One region of the Bradyrhizobium sp. USDA 4369 genome, then DNA from elsewhere that is predicted to be linked to it. Evidence: predicted binding sites of a transcription regulator. Region 1 holds the regulator's gene; the other holds the start of a gene.
What was found. The regulator LexA, encoded in region 1, represses DNA repair genes until DNA is damaged. The targets are predictions, from matches to a motif close to TGTTCNNNNTGTGTTCNG.
Positions count from the first base shown of each region.

Region 2: recA (recombinase RecA) is a predicted target of LexA. The motif match lies at 5,300-5,317, and genes of this name have one in related genera.

Region 1 covers NZ_JBSRYH010000001.1:6,229,049-6,236,507, forward strand. Annotated here, with positions in the region: gene ACVIJ6_RS28285 (glutamine--tRNA ligase/YqeY domain fusion protein) at 1-538, shown strand, start outside; gene ACVIJ6_RS28290 (hypothetical protein) at 568-780, opposite strand; gene ACVIJ6_RS28295 (ComEC/Rec2 family competence protein) at 919-3,207, shown strand; gene ACVIJ6_RS28300 (hypothetical protein) at 3,516-3,956, opposite strand; gene lexA (transcriptional repressor LexA) at 4,338-5,036, opposite strand; gene ACVIJ6_RS28310 (molybdopterin molybdotransferase MoeA) at 5,238-6,446, opposite strand; gene ACVIJ6_RS28315 (alpha/beta fold hydrolase) at 6,580-7,392, opposite strand; gene ACVIJ6_RS28320 (TfoX/Sxy family protein) at 7,389-7,459, opposite strand, start outside.
Region 2 covers NZ_JBSRYH010000001.1:5,189,374-5,196,832, forward strand. Annotated here, with positions in the region: gene ACVIJ6_RS23475 (hypothetical protein) at 1-95, shown strand, start outside; gene ACVIJ6_RS23480 (hypothetical protein) at 110-247, opposite strand; gene ACVIJ6_RS23485 (DUF6894 family protein) at 431-664, opposite strand; gene istB (IS21-like element helper ATPase IstB) at 768-1,592, opposite strand; gene istA (IS21 family transposase) at 1,589-3,121, opposite strand; gene ACVIJ6_RS23500 (hypothetical protein) at 3,759-3,971, opposite strand; partial or broken gene ACVIJ6_RS23505 (ADP-ribosylation/crystallin J1) at 4,603-4,955, opposite strand; gene recA (recombinase RecA) at 5,409-6,497, shown strand; gene ACVIJ6_RS23515 (DUF1835 domain-containing protein) at 6,788-7,459, shown strand, end outside.

The sequences.
Region 1 (7,459 bases):
CCGCAAGATCGCCTTCGGCCGCGAGCTCTATATCGAGCAGGACGACTTCATGGAGAACCCGCCGAAGAAGTTCTTCCGCCTGTCGCCCGGCACCGAGGTGCGGCTGCGCTACGCCTATTTCATCAAGTGCCGCGAGGTCATCAAGAACGCGGCCGGCGAGATCGTCGAGCTGCGCTGCACTTATGATCCGGCGACCAAGGGCGGCAACGCGCCCGATGGACGCAAGGTCAAGGCGACGATGCACTGGCTGCCGGCAGCGCAGTCACTCACGGCCGAGATCCGCATCTACAATCAGCTGTTCGCCAATCCGAGCCCCAATGCGGCCGACTTCACCGCCGATCTCAATCCGAACTCGCTCGAAGTGCTGACGGACGCCCGTATCGAGCCGGCGATTGCGGCGGCCAATTCGGATGCGCCGATGCAGTTCGAGCGTCAGGGCTACTTCGTGCGCGATCCGGACTCGACGCCGGACAAGCTCGTCTTCAACCGTACGATCGGCCTGCGCGATACGTTCGCCAAGGAAGTCGCGAAGGGGTGATGATGCGCCCGGCCGGCGCGATCGCCGCCTCAGGTGATCGCGTCATGCCCGGCCTCGGTCAGCCTCGGCACGCCGTCGCTGACCTCGACGAGGCCGCGCGCGGTGAGCAGCGCAATATCCTCGTCCGCGACGGGCGAAAGCGCGAGCCGGCGTCCCTTGATGTCTCGCAATGTCCAGCGCAGGTGGATCGCCTTCTCGAGATCGAGATCGGCAAGGGGGTCGTCGATACGGTCGTCGTCCATACCCCAATAAGCACCGATGCGACCCAAAGTTCCAATCACCATTCGTGCACATAGCTGCGAGATTCGCGTTTCGTTCCGCTAGGCCAATTCCGCTGGGTTCCGCTAGCCTCTGTTTCCGTAAAATTACGGGGTACCGAGATGGCGGAGCCCGCCAGGCCGCCAGGATGGCGTCGCGGGATCGCGGGCGTGATGGCCGATGTCTGGTCGCCGCGCGGCGCGCGGACCGGAGGCTGGCCTGTGGTCGGCACCGACGCCTGGCCATCGCTGTCCGCCCATCTGACGCGCTGGACGCGCGAGGAGGCCGGGGCTGGCCGGCTGCTGCCCTGGGTGCCCGTCGCCTTCGGCGCCGGCATTGCGGTTTATTTTGCCGCCGATCATGAGCCCGCGCTGTGGGCAAGCGTGCCGACCGCGCTGCTGCTCTGCACCGTCGCCGTGCTGATGCGGCGGCATCCGCTGTTTCCGGCGGCGGTGATGATCGCGGCCGCGGCGTCCGGCTACGCGGTCGCGACCATCAAGACCGCACGCGTGGCGCATCCGGTGCTGCCTCGGCCCCTTTACTCCGTGGCGCTGTCCGGCTTCGTCGAGGCGCGTGACATCCGCGAGCGTAGCGATCGCATCGTGCTGCGTGTGACCGCGATGGAGAGCGAGCGCCACGCGATCACGCTGACGCGCGTCCGGCTGGCCGTGCGCAAGGGCACCGCGCCCGATGTCGGAAGCTTCGTGCAGCTCAAGGCGCGGCTGCTGCCGCCACTGGCGCCGGTGCGGCCCGGCAGTTACGATTTTGCGCGCGACATGTTCTTCCAAGGCATTGGCGCCTCCGGCTTCGTGATGGGCGGGATCACGACGCTGACGCCGCCGCAGGAGGGCGGCTTCGGCCTGCGCTATGCGGCGGCGATGCAGGGCCTGCGCGATGCGATCGACGCGCGCATCCGGGCCCGGCTCGATGGCGACGAGCGCGCCATCGCGACCGCGCTGCTGACCGGCCGGCGCGATGCGATCACGCCTGATGTCAACGACGCGATGTTCATCTCGGGCCTCGGCCATGTGCTCTCGATCTCGGGCTATCATATGGCGGTGGTCGCGGGCGTCGTGTTCTTCGCGGTGCGCGCGCTGCTCGCACTGATCCCTGGCCTCACCGTCAGCCTCCCGATCAAGAAATGGGCGGCTGCGGCAGCTTTGGTCGCGGCGGCGTTCTATCTGCTCCTGTCGGGCGCAGAGGTCGCGACGCAGCGGTCGTTCTTCATGACGGCCGTCGTGCTGATCGCGGTCATGGTCGACCGCCGCGCGGTGACGTTCCGCACACTGGCCGTCGCGGCGATGATTGTCCTGATCGCGGCGCCCGAAGCGCTCGTCCATCCGAGCTTTCAGATGTCGTTCGCGGCGACGCTCGGCCTGGTCGCGCTGGTGCAATTCGGCCTGCCGCGATTATTCGCGACGCCGGACAGCTCCGTCACCGAGCGCATCGCATTATGGGGCGGCCGCGAGCTCGCGATGCTGCTCTTGGCCTCGCTGATCGCGGGGCTCGCCACGACGCCCTACGCGGCGTTTCACTTCCATCGGATCACGCCCTATGGCGTGCTGGCCAATCTTGCGGCCATGCCCGTGGTCTCGGCGCTGGTGATGCCGGCCGGCCTGCTGGGACTGCTTGCGGCGCCCTTCGGACTCGACGGTCTTTGCTGGACATTGATGGGCTGGGGCATCGACTGGATGATCGCGGTGACGCGCTGGGTGGCGGCGCTGCCAGGGGCCGTTGGACGCGTCACGGCGTTCGGCATCGGTCCGCTGATCCTGGCCAGTTTCGGACTCCTGCTCATCGGCCTGTTGCGGACACCGCTGCGCTGGTCGGGCGCGGTCCTGCTCGCCATGGCCACGATCTGGTCCGTCAGCACGCCGCAGCCGGACATCCTGATTTCCGGCGACGGACGCGCGGTCGCCGTGCGCGGGCGCGACGGTCGGCTGCATGTGATGCGGACCGGCAAGGATGTGTTCGTCGTCAAGGAATGGCTGGCGGCCGATGCCGATCCGCGCGTGCCGTCGGACCCCACCTTGGGAGACGGGGTGTCCTGCGACGAGTCCGGTTGTGTGATGGCCATGGCCGATGGCCGGTTCGTGGCGCTGACGCTGCGCCCGGAGGCGCTGGCCGACGATTGCACGCGCGCGGCACTGATCGTGACGTCGCGTGCTGCGCCGGCGTCCTGCGCAGCCGCCGCGATCGATCGCCAGCGCCTGCAGCAGCAGGGCGCCTTGATGCTGGCGACGCAGGGGGCGGGATTTGCTGTCACACCGGCGCGCGCCGTCGGCACCAGCCGGCCATGGTGGCCCGCCGCCGAGACTGGCGCGTTCGAACCGGTGCTGACGCCGCGTGCGTCCACGCCACGCGTTCAGGACGCGACACCGCCCGAGGCGGAGCAGGGGACGGAGGATTAGGTCATTCACGACCTGCGAGGGTGGGCCGTTCACCCACGCAATCATCTCAAATGGAACGCCAACATCATGAGACGCTCCGCAGACTCACAAGATGCCCGCCGAGCGCCCCATGTTCGTTACCAGATATTCGTTACCAGAGACCGCCAAGCGGCGGCCGCCGGTTGTTGCCAAAACCCAAAACGAGGAGCTGCCGCGCCGCGTCGGTGCGATCCGTAGAACAGACTTGGCGAATCCAGACCCGGCGAATCCAGACGCGCCTAACGAGGGTGGACTTGCCAAGGAAACGCAGCGGGGGCCGAGCAGTACGATCAGGTGATGCTGATACGGCGAATCGTCGGGCTCTCTGTCGCCGGAAGCTCCTCCGCAACATCCGGGCGTCGATCGGCTGATGGCTTGGTGACCGGCAGCTGCAGCACGGTCACGCGCTGGCCCTCGCACAGCTGGGTCACAAGCACATGGCGCCCGTCGGCGAACTCGACAGCGTCGTGATGGCGATCGGGAATGTGCTTCTCGATGGTGTTGAACTTGGCCACGCGCTCTCGGATCGTGCGGGTCCACAGCCAGCGGCTGTCGTAGCGGACGTCCTCGGCGAACGCGAGCTCGGTGCCGGGGAGCATGCAGACCGCGACGTTGGGCTCGCTTTCCAAGGCGAAGCCACGGGTCGCGGTGCCGCGGAAAGTCGTCGATATCAGCGTCTCGCCGACCTTGGCGGGACGGGAGGCAACGGCATGGAGGCTGTAGTCACACATCGGATCGCTCCTCGTTCAGAGATAGCCGACCCACGCTCCCCCCGGACAGGCGCAGGCCTCTATCAGAGTGGACATCAAGGAGGATGTTAGCGCGCGCTTCGCGGCATTTCTGCGCTGATCTGCACGGCCTCTGCCTGCGCGCGATCACAAGCGTTTGAGCACGCGTTCGAGTCTACCGCGTTGCACATCATGAGGTGCATTGGCAGAGGGCGTGATTGCTTGCCGCCAGCGGCCGCTGTCGCGCGACGCACCGCTTCAAGAGGCGGCCGCCGCATCGTCCCGATGGCGGAGCTCACTCACGCCACCGGTCAGTGCTGAGGTTCGCTGATGGTGATGACCGCTGAGCTTGTCGGCGTCCGTATCCGCGCAGCGTCTCCGCGATCAGTATTTGCGATAGAGGCCAACCAGCTTGCCCTGGATCTTCACCCGGTTGGGCGGCAGGATGCGCACCTCGTAAGCGGTGTTGGCGGGCTCCAGCGCGATCGAGGCGCCGCGGCGCCGGAAGCGCTTCAGCGTCGCTTCCTCGTCGTCGATCAGCGCCACCACGATGTCGCCGGTGTCGGCGGTCTCGTTGCGCTGGATCAGCGCCATGTCGCCGTCGAGGATACCGGCATCGACCATCGAATCGCCGCGCACTTCGAGGGCGTAATGATCGCCATTGCCGAGCATGTCGGCGGGAACGCTGATCGTATGGCTGCGGGTCTGCAGCGCCTCGATCGGGGTACCGGCGGCAATCCGGCCCATGACCGGCACCGCGACGGGCCGCTCGCCGTCGTCGAGCGCGGGCGTGGAGGTTCTCACCTTGCCGAGATTCCCCTCGATGACCGACGGCGTGAAACCGCGGCGGTTGCTGGCCGCCTGCGACAGCTCCGGAAGCTTGATCACCTCGATCGCGCGGGCGCGATTGGGCAACCGACGGATGAAGCCGCGCTCCTCCAGCGCCGTGATCAAGCGATGGATACCGGACTTCGAGCGCAGGTCGAGCGCATCTTTCATCTCGTCGAAGGACGGCGGCACTCCGGCTTCTTTGAGCCGTTCATTGATGAACCGCAGAAGTTCGTACTGTTTGCGCGTCAGCATCTCGACCTGGTCCCCAGTTGGTGTCGTCCGAGTCCCGTGCCGTGCTCCGACGACCAGCGTTCGAGAGCGAAGGGGAATCGGACGATCGCGTTCGCCCGCAACATACTAAAAACAAATCATGAACGGACACTATATGTTCGATGTGTGTTCCGCAATCCCAAAAATATGGTGAACGGACCGGGATTTGCCGGGGAAATCGGCTCAGAGCGGCAGGCGCAGGATCTCGCATGGGCTTCCGGCCGGTGCCCTCGGCGCGAACGCCGGGCGGATCACCAGCGCCTGCGACAGCGCGAGATTCCCGAGCAGCGAGGAATCCTGCTGCGTCACGGGGGTTGCGATCAGCATGCCGTCGGCGCGCTTGTCGAGCTGTGCCCGCAGATAGTCCTCACGCGAATCGTTGGCGCCGAGGTCGCGGCCGAGCAGGGCGGTCTCGCGCGGCAGCTGCGCCTCCCGGCCGATCAGGCTGCGAATCAGCGGCACCAGAAACAGGATCGCGCAGACATAGGACGACACCGGATTGCCCGGCAGACCAATGACGCGCATGCCGGCGAGGCGGCCGTGCATCATCGGCTTGCCCGGGCGCATCGCGATCTTCCAGAACGCCATCTCGACACCCTCGGCCTCGAGCGCCTGCTTGACCAGGTCATGATCGCCGACCGATGCGCCGCCGGTCGTGACGAGAATGTCGGCCGCGGCCTCGCGCGCGCGGCGAATGCCGGCGACGGTCGCTTCGAGCGTATCGGCGGCAATGCCGAGATCGATGGCTTCGGCGCCTTCACTGCGTACCAGCGCGCGCAGCGCGTAGCCGTTGGAATAGACGATCTGGCCGGGCCCGGGCGAGGATCCGGGCATCACCAGTTCGTCGCCGGTCGCGAGCAGCGCCACCTTCGGCCGCCGCCGCACCGGCAGCATCGGATGGTTCATGCTGGCGGCGAGCGACAGATCGCGGTCGCTGAGACAGCGCCCGGCCTGCAGCAGCACCATGCCCTGGTGGAAGTCCACGCCGGCGGGTCGGATGTGCCGGCCCTTGATCGCCGGCTCCGTGATCACGACGTGGCCATCCTCGGCGATCGTGTCCTCCTGGATCACGACTGCATCGGCCCCCTCCGGCACCACGCCGCCGGTGAAGATGCGGGCGGTTTCGCCGGGCCCCACGACGCGGTCGAACGGCCGTCCCGCCGCGACCTCGCCGATGACTTTCAATCGCACCTTGGGCTTGTCGGCGTCGGCCGCGCGCAGGGCATAGCCGTCCATCGCCGACATCGCCTCAGGCGGCTGGGTCCGCAGCGCCGCGAGGTCGCGGGCGAGCACTCGGTGAAACGCGGCGTCCAGCCCCACCATCTCCTCGGCCAGGGGCTCGGCGCCGGCGAGCACCGCAGACAACGCATCGGACACCGGCATCAGGGCCATGGAACTTCCTTCGGACGGAGACGGGGGACGACTCGAAAGTGTCGCCTTCTAACCGAACGCACACGGCCCGGCCAAGGGTCTAAGCCGCGCGCCACGTTCGCATCAGTCCGCGGGGCCCGCCTCGGCAGCGATCTCAGAGCCCCGCGAGAAAGCCCGCGATCAGGCGGGTGATCTCTTGCGGCCGCTCCAGGCTCGGCAGATGCGCCGCTTCGGCGATCGCGCAGCCCGAGCCGTTCGGCAATGTCGCCGCGATCAGGCGGCTTCGCTCCCGGATATGAGGAAAGTCGAACTCGCCCCAGATGATGCGTGACGGCGCGGTGATCTCGGCGAGGCGCGGGAAGGCGGGCGCCGTGTCGAGGTTGGCGCCGACCGGCGGCGCGCGCAGCGCCGCCACGTTCTTCTGCAGAAAGCTCGCGCGCAGCTCGCCGGTGATGCGGCCCTCCAGCTGCAGCGGTCCATCGAGCCAGAGATGCACCTTGATCGCGCTGACCCGGTCCCAATCGCGCGCAGCCTCGGCCGCGGCAAGCCGGGTGAGCAGCGGTTCGATCGGCGGTGGATAGACCGGTTCTGGTGCTCCGCTGACCGACGGCGCGATCAGCACCAGCGCGCGGAGGCGCGACGGATGCAGAAGCGCGAAATCGAGCGCGATGCGGCCGCCTTGCGAGCACGCGACCAGCGTCGCCGGCCGGCCCGGCGCCAGCGCATCGAGCACGGCAAGCAGATCGGCGACCGGCGAATGATCTTCCGTCTCCGTCCGCGTCTCGCCGAAGCCGCGCCGGTCATAGGCAATCGCCAGATGCGTCGGCGCGACACCAGCGATCTGCGCCCGCCACATCGTGCGGTCGAACACGGCGGCATGCAGGAACACCACGGGGTCGCCGCAACCCGCGATTTCGGCGGCAAGCCGCGCGCGGCCTGAATGGATCCAGCTGGAGCTCGACGTCATGCGTGTTTCTCCTGCAGAACCGTTCGTGGAGATTTTTTCCGCTTCGCCGCGGCTCGACGCGCCGCCG
Region 2 (7,459 bases), 1.0 Mb from region 1:
CGAAGGCGGGCTATATGAGCGCCGTCGAAAGCTGGCGCGAGCTGCCCGACGGGGCCATCGAGTTTACGATGCGGCGCCTGCCGAGCGCGGACTGAGCCGCTGGAGGCGATCATTCCTTTTCGCCCAGCAGTTTGCGCGTGTCGCGATTGATGAAGTGAAGCCGGGTACAGGCCTTGCAGACCACCGTTTCATACGCGCAGGCCGGGTCGCCCGGCTTCGGCTCTTCCAGCCAATGCTGCACGTTCATCCCGGTTCGCGGACATTTGAAGATCAGATTACCCATACAAATTTAAATGTCTGCCAGGACGGGAACAGACATTTTGATCTGAATCAAAGTCTCACGAAGAAATGGCCGGTCGTCGTACGTTCACGGCAGGCAATGATTGAATCTATATTGCTGTTTCTACCTTTGAGATGTGAATGACCGCCGTCACGCCTGATCGAGGGATTCCGCGACGATCCTGATCCGGAACACGGGCTGCCTCGCTTCGTCGAGCAGCTCCATCTGCCATTCGGAGTTTTCGGCAAGTTTTCGCGAGATGCTGCTCGCCATGTCGGCGCAGACAGTGGTCATCTCTTTCCAGGCTGCATTACGATCGGCACATTCGGTGCCATACTCGGACGCGCCTGTAGCGCGACGATCAGGATGAGAACTGGGCGTCAATCTGGATGAGAAGATTGGGGCCGGGATCCTGGGATCATTGTCGCGGACGTCCGGCTTGGCAAGTGCTGATTGACGCTGGGCGACAATCAGCGGTGCGGCAGCGTCAATCAGCGGAGCTTTGAACCTCCTTCGGCGTAGCATGGACTGGTGGCCGGCTGGCGCCGCGCTTGCGGCCGAGGGCGGCCTTGCGGCGGTAGCTCTCGACGTTCATCTCGATGATCGTGGCGTGGTGGACGAGGCGGTCGACGGCGGCGAGCGTCATGGCCTGATCGGGGAAGATGCGGCCCCACTCGCCGAACGGCTGGTTGGCGGTGATCAGGAGCGAGCGCCGCTCGTAGCGGGTGGCTATCAGCTCGAACAGCACGCTGGTCTCGGCCTGATCCTTGGAGACGTAGGTGATGTCGTCGAGGATCAGCAGGTCATAGCGATCAAGCTTGGCGATCGCGGATTCCAGAGCCAGTTCACGCCGCGCCACCTGCAGCTGCTGCACGAGGTCCGTCGTGCGCGTGAACAGGACGCGCCAGCCGTTCTCGACGAGGGCAAGCCCGATCGCCGCGCTGAGATGGCTCTTGCCGCCGCCGGGCGGACCGAACAGCAACAGATTGGCCCCGGTCTCGAGCCAGACGTCACCTGCGGCGAGTGCCATCACCTGCGCCTTGGACAGCGTCGGCACGCTCTCGAAGTCGAATGTCGCGAGCGTCTTGCCCGCAGGCAGGCGTGCCTCCGTCATGTGCCGCTCGATGCGGCGACGGCCACGATCGGCCACCTCGTGTTCGGCGAGCGTGGCGAGGAAGCGCGCCGCGGGCCAGCCTTCCTTGTCAGATTGCGCGGCGAGCTTTGGCCAGATCGCCTTGACGCTCGGCAAGCGCAACTCTGTGAGAAGGAGTTCGACACGCGCGGCATCGATGGATGTGGTCGTGCTGGTCATGCTGCATCTCCCGTATTCGAGGTTGCCGGCACGAAGCCGATGGACGCCAGTTCGTCGTAGGCGGCGAGCGGTGCGAGCTCGACGGCGACGTGCGGGATCGCGGCCTGCTCCGGGCGAAAGCGGATGCGCAACGCGGCAAGGTCAGGCAGCCGTCCCGCATCGAGATCTCTGGCGACGATCTCGGCAAGCTCTGCCTCGCAGGCCCGCTCGTGAGCGAGGGCGAGAAGCTCGACCGTCACCTTGCAGGCATGACGATCGTCATATCGTTCCTGCAGAGTCTCGAACGCGCGTCGATAGGCGGCCCGTGGGAACAGCTGATCGCGATAGACGAGATTGGCGAGCGCCATCGGCTTGCGCCGCAGGGCGTGGATGACGTGCCGATAGTCGACGACATGTCCGCCCTTTTTGTCCGACACCGGACGACCACGACGCAGCGTCGCGACCTGCGTGGTGCCTATGAAGCATTCGAGGCGATCATCGTAGATGCGCACGCGCAGACGATGACCGATCAGCTTCGACGGCACCGTGTAGAACACGCGGCGCAGGATGAAGCCGCCCGACGAGGTCACGTGGATCACCTTCTCCTCGAAGTCACTGCTGCGACCTCTCGGCAGTGGCGCCAGCGTCTCCTTCTCGATTGCGATCCGCTTGACGAGATGGGCGTTGCGCCGGCCGACGACCATGTCGACGAAGGCGCGATAGGCATCGAGGTCGGCGAAGTCGCGCGTCCCCCGCAAAAGCAGCGCGTCCTCCAGCGTCTTCTTGAGATGGCCATGTGGGCTCTCGATCGAACCGTTCTCATGCGCGATGCCGGCATTGTTGCGGGTCGCCACCATGCCGTAATGCCGCATCAGTTCGTCGTAGCGTTGCGTGATGTCCTCGCGCGCATCGATCGTGAGGTTGCGGAACGCTGCCGACAGGCTGTCGCTGCGATGCTCTCTGGGGACGCCGCCGAGCGCCCACAGCGCATTCTGCAGGCCTTCGGCCAATGCGACGAAGCTCTCGCCACCGAGCACGACATGGGCGTGCGCGAAGCCGGAGAACGCCAACCGGAAGTGATAGAGCCGGTGGTCGAGCGCCACGCCCGCGATGGTGATACCCAGCACGCCGGCATCGGTGAAGTCCGACAGGCCGAGCCGCCCGGGCTCATGCTCCTGGCGGAAGATGACGTCCTGCTCGGGCCCATTGAAGGCGCGCCAGGCCGTGATGCGCCGCTCCAGCGTGCGGCGGATGTTGGGATTGAGATCGGGATGGCGCCGGCGCAGCTCCTCCAGCACACCGACCGCCCGGATACCCGGTGCGGCCTTCAGGATCGGCTCGATCTCGGCGTCCCAATAGGGCGCCAGCGGATCAGGCCGCCGCCGGCCACGCGGCTCCTGCTTCTGCGACGGCAGCCGCGGATCGGCCTCGATCCGGTAGGCACTCGCCGTCGAAAACCCGGCTTTGGCCGCCGCGGCCTCGGCCGATAACGTCAATCGGTAACTCATGTATAGCCTCATCTGGTGGTCGGTGATGTGGAGGCCAGGCAAGCCGTCGATCCTCTCTTGTCGAGACGAATCAACAGCTTGCGCTAACCACACCCGGCCGCCAGACGGCCTGAAAGGGACGCGCCGCCGGCGGGAGCGGTCCTCCGGTCGGGCTACGCCCTCCCTTCGTCCCGCTCCCGCCGGCACTCTCTCATCCTGATTGTCGCTGGGTTCTCACCTTGATTGTCGTCGCGCACGCGCCGGAGAAGTGGCCGTTACGGATACGAAAGAAATAGAGCGGCATTGCCAAAACCGTTGACCCCTGACCGCCCCAGGCCGCTGGGTTTGATGAACGCAGGGTAAATGGATGCGGAAAACCCAATCGGATCAATTCCGGTAAAATACGGTCGATGACGACCGCGCCGGCACAGCGGAGACGTGTCCGCGGTGGAGCCTCACCCCAGATCTGCTGTGATCTTGGGCGGCCTGTGAACTGAAACAAGTGAGCCTCGGACCGCCGCGGTCCGAGGCTCCGCGTCAACGTCGTAGCTTCCCGACGGGGCAGTTCGGCAATGACAGTTACACCTATATGACAGGGCGTGCGCGCATGCTTTGCGACAGGTCAACGCTCGTCGCAGAGGGGATCGACATCACACCCGCCAAGGCGTTTTCCCGAAACACTCAGGGCCATCAACCGGTCTCAGCGATCGATGATCCGCTCCGGCGCGACCGCCAGACGGTACGCGACGGCGGTCGAACCATCCAGCGTTTCGAGCAGCGCGTCGCATAGAGGGCAGCGAACGTCACCCGGTGGGCACGCGTATGAACGCAGTTCGATGCGCTGCAAGCCGGCTCTGCAGCAGAGGCACATGACATCATCCCGTTTCATTCTCTGATGATGCACGAACGGCATGATCAGTTCCGCGCGGATTGCGCCCGGCTGTATGACAACACCGTGCGCGGCGGCGGACGATCCAAAACGTCGAAAGCCCCGGACGGGGTCCGGGGCTTTCTCTCGCCCTTTGGCGCGGATGGTTTCAGGGCCGTGCGCCTAGAGGTGACAAAGCGCGACCGTACATCATGTGCTGATATCGGCCAGCTATTATCGCAACAAACAAATTCGGGGCTGATCAAAAATCTGTTCGTGTCCGACAACCGAACCCATATAGCGCAACCAAGAGTTTATGACAATGCTTGTTGTCCGGTCCACTCCAGAGCTACTTGCGGGTCAGTGATGCGCAGCGCGCGGTTCCGCCCCGGGGCGATCCTTTCGGCTGGCGTGGAAGAGATCGCTCCTTGCGGTCTGCGGCGCTTTATCTGCTGACCATCATATCACGGCCATGGAACAAGCTGACGGTGGCGCTGGGTGCATCGCATGGACCGGATGACCGATGAAGCTCAGGCAGAAACGGATCGGATTGCACGAGAAATAAGCTGTCGCACGCGTTGCGAGCCGAACAAAAGCAGAAGAGCGGTTGGAACTTCGTTCTTCTCAGGAGAACCACGGAGGTGCGGTCAGCGCACGCGCGCAGAAGTTGGTTGTTTCAAGGAAAAGTTTTGACGAGCACGATCGGGCCGACGATGGCCGCATTGAACTCAGCAAGGTGCTCGCTCGGAATCCAGTACTCGAGATGATCGCGTCCGCCGGCCTCTTGCACCTCGTAGCGATCGATGAAAGCGCGCAGCACCTCGAAGCGCAGGACATACCGCTGCCGCTGGCCGGCACGTTCCAGTCGCGCGCGATCTTCACCGCGTAGGCCTCGGTCAGCACGGGATAGAAGATCGGCTGCTCCGGCAGCCGCGGCGGAAACGCACGCATGCCCGACGCCTCGACAAGTGCGAGTTCCTTCGGGCCCACCGGGCGCCATAGTGTGATCGTCGGGTTGGCGATGGTCATGTGGTTTCAAGGGAGGCCGGGTGATCTGGTCTCCGTCCAAGCAGAACTGGACGGCTCCTGCAAGCTTCCCCGCCACTGTCTCAATCTGTGATTGTCGTTGGATCTGCTTCGGTGGGGAGATGTTGGACCGAGCCTGTGGCTTGTCCTGATCAGCACCCACCGATCGTGCCCCCGCGCGGCGGCTGTGCCTCAGCGGGCGGCGCGCTACTAGCGCCGGGGACCGGTGCGTTCTGCTGGGCGCGAGCGCGCGCGGTCTGGCTCAGGCACGGGATGTCCAGCGACCAGGCACCTGGCTCTGGGGGGCGCTATGAGCCGAAGCTGCGAATGCCCCCCCGAACGCGAGAAAGAACATATTGCGAACAAAGAACAGATCGGGTACATTCACCTCAAGATTGTTGCCCGGTCTCGTTAACCATTTGTCCATCCCGCGAATCCCCGCCATAAGGAGCGCCAATGTCTGCCACCGCCCTGCGTATCGTCGAAGGTTCCTCAATGGATAAGAGTAAGGCGCTCTCCGCTGCGCTGTCCCAGATCGAGCGTCAGTTCGGCAAGGGCTCGGTGATGAAGCTGGGCAAAAACGACCGCTCGATGGATGTCGAGACGGTGTCGACCGGCTCGCTCGGGCTGGACATTGCGCTCGGCATCGGCGGTCTGCCGAAGGGGCGGGTGATCGAGATCTACGGGCCGGAATCGTCGGGCAAGACGACCCTGGCATTGCACACCGTGGCCGAGGCCCAGAAGAAGGGCGGCATCTGCGCCTTCATCGATGCCGAGCACGCGCTCGACCCGGTCTATGCGCGCAAGCTGGGTGTCAACATCGACGAGCTGCTGATCTCGCAGCCCGATACGGGTGAGCAGGCGCTCGAGATCTGCGACACTCTGGTGCGCTCGGGGGCGGTCGACGTGCTGGTGGTCGACTCGGTGGCGGCGCTGGTGCCGAAGGCCGAGCTCGAGGGCGAGATGGGCGAGTCGCTGCCGGGCCTGCAGGCCCGCTTGATGAGCCAGGCGCTGCGCAAGCTCACGGCCTCGATCAATAAGTCCCACACCATGGTGATCTTCATCAACCAGATCCGCATGAAGATCGGTGTGATGTACGGCTCGCCGGAGACCACCACGGGCGGCAACGCGCTCAAATTCTACGCCTCGATCCGCCTCGACATCCGCCGCATCGGCGCGATCAAGGAGCGCGACGAGGTGATCGGCAACACCACCCGCGTCAAGGTGGTCAAGAACAAGCTGGCGCCGCCGTTCAAGCAGGTCGAATTCGACATCATGTATGGCGAGGGCGTGTCGAAGATGGGGGAGATCCTCGATCTCGGCGTCAAGGCCGGCATCGTCGAGAAGTCTGGCGCCTGGTTCTCCTATGACAGCCAGCGGCTCGGGCAGGGGCGCGAGAATTCAAAGTCCTTCCTCAAGGCCAACCCCGATATGACGGCGAAGATCGAGGCTGCGATCCGCCAGAACTCCGGTCTGATCGCCGAGCAGATCCTGGCCGGCAACGCCGAGCGCGATGCCGACGGCGAGGAGCCGGCGGAGGAGTAGGGGGACGACGGCTGCGGGGGCCGTGGACGTGAGTTGCCGACGTCCCGGCGCCCGTTTGCAGATGTGTGGTGCTCTATCGAAAACTGCGGCTGCTGCATTCCCGAATGCAGCGAGTATCCGTTTCTGAGCGCCGGATAAGATCTTCAACGCGACTAACTTAAAGTGCGCGCGGGCGGACCGGATCCGCGCGGCGGCACCAGGATTTCCGACGCCAATCCTGTGCGTCGGGAGTCGATCGCGAACGTGTTGCTCGCGCCTTGAGCCAATCAGGTCGTCCCGGAGCCAACAGCATGACGCGTTTGTTTCTAGCGGCTGATGATCCCAGCGCCGGAGCGCTTCGGAGGAGCGGCTTTGCCGATCTGGTGGTACCAATTCTCCATCGTTTCGTGTGGGGACCGTTGCCATCCGACGCCGATTTGTCGGCCTATCTCGCCCAGCGCACCGCGCGACGGAAGCGGGGGCATTGGTTGGATTTCGCCTCGCGTGGCGACTTCATGGCGGTCGGCGGCCGAAGTCACAGTTTTCTCGAACTTGTCGACCGTTGCGATAGCGTCGAGCTGTGGATGGGGACCCGTCCGAACGACCAGTTGGTGCTGATCTGGCTCCTGGACTATCTGCGCGATCACACGGAGATCGCGACGAAGATCGTATTGCGGCATGTCGATGTCCCGCTATTCGATGCCCCGGCCGGGCGACGCGCTGGTCGGACGATGGCCGGGGTCGAGCTTGCACGTGAGCATCTCGACCTGGGTCATCTGGCATGGCAGGCGTTTCGTGCGCCGACGCCGCAAGCCTGGTCCGATCTGTTGAAGCAGGATCTCAGTGCGTTGCCGCAGCTTCGCCGCTGCGTGCAGGAGATGCTCGATGAGCTTCCCGGTGTTGCGACGGGCCTTGGAGCATCGGAGCTGAGACTCCTCGAATTGCTGTCAGCCGGCTATCAGCACCCGTTCGATCTGTTGCCG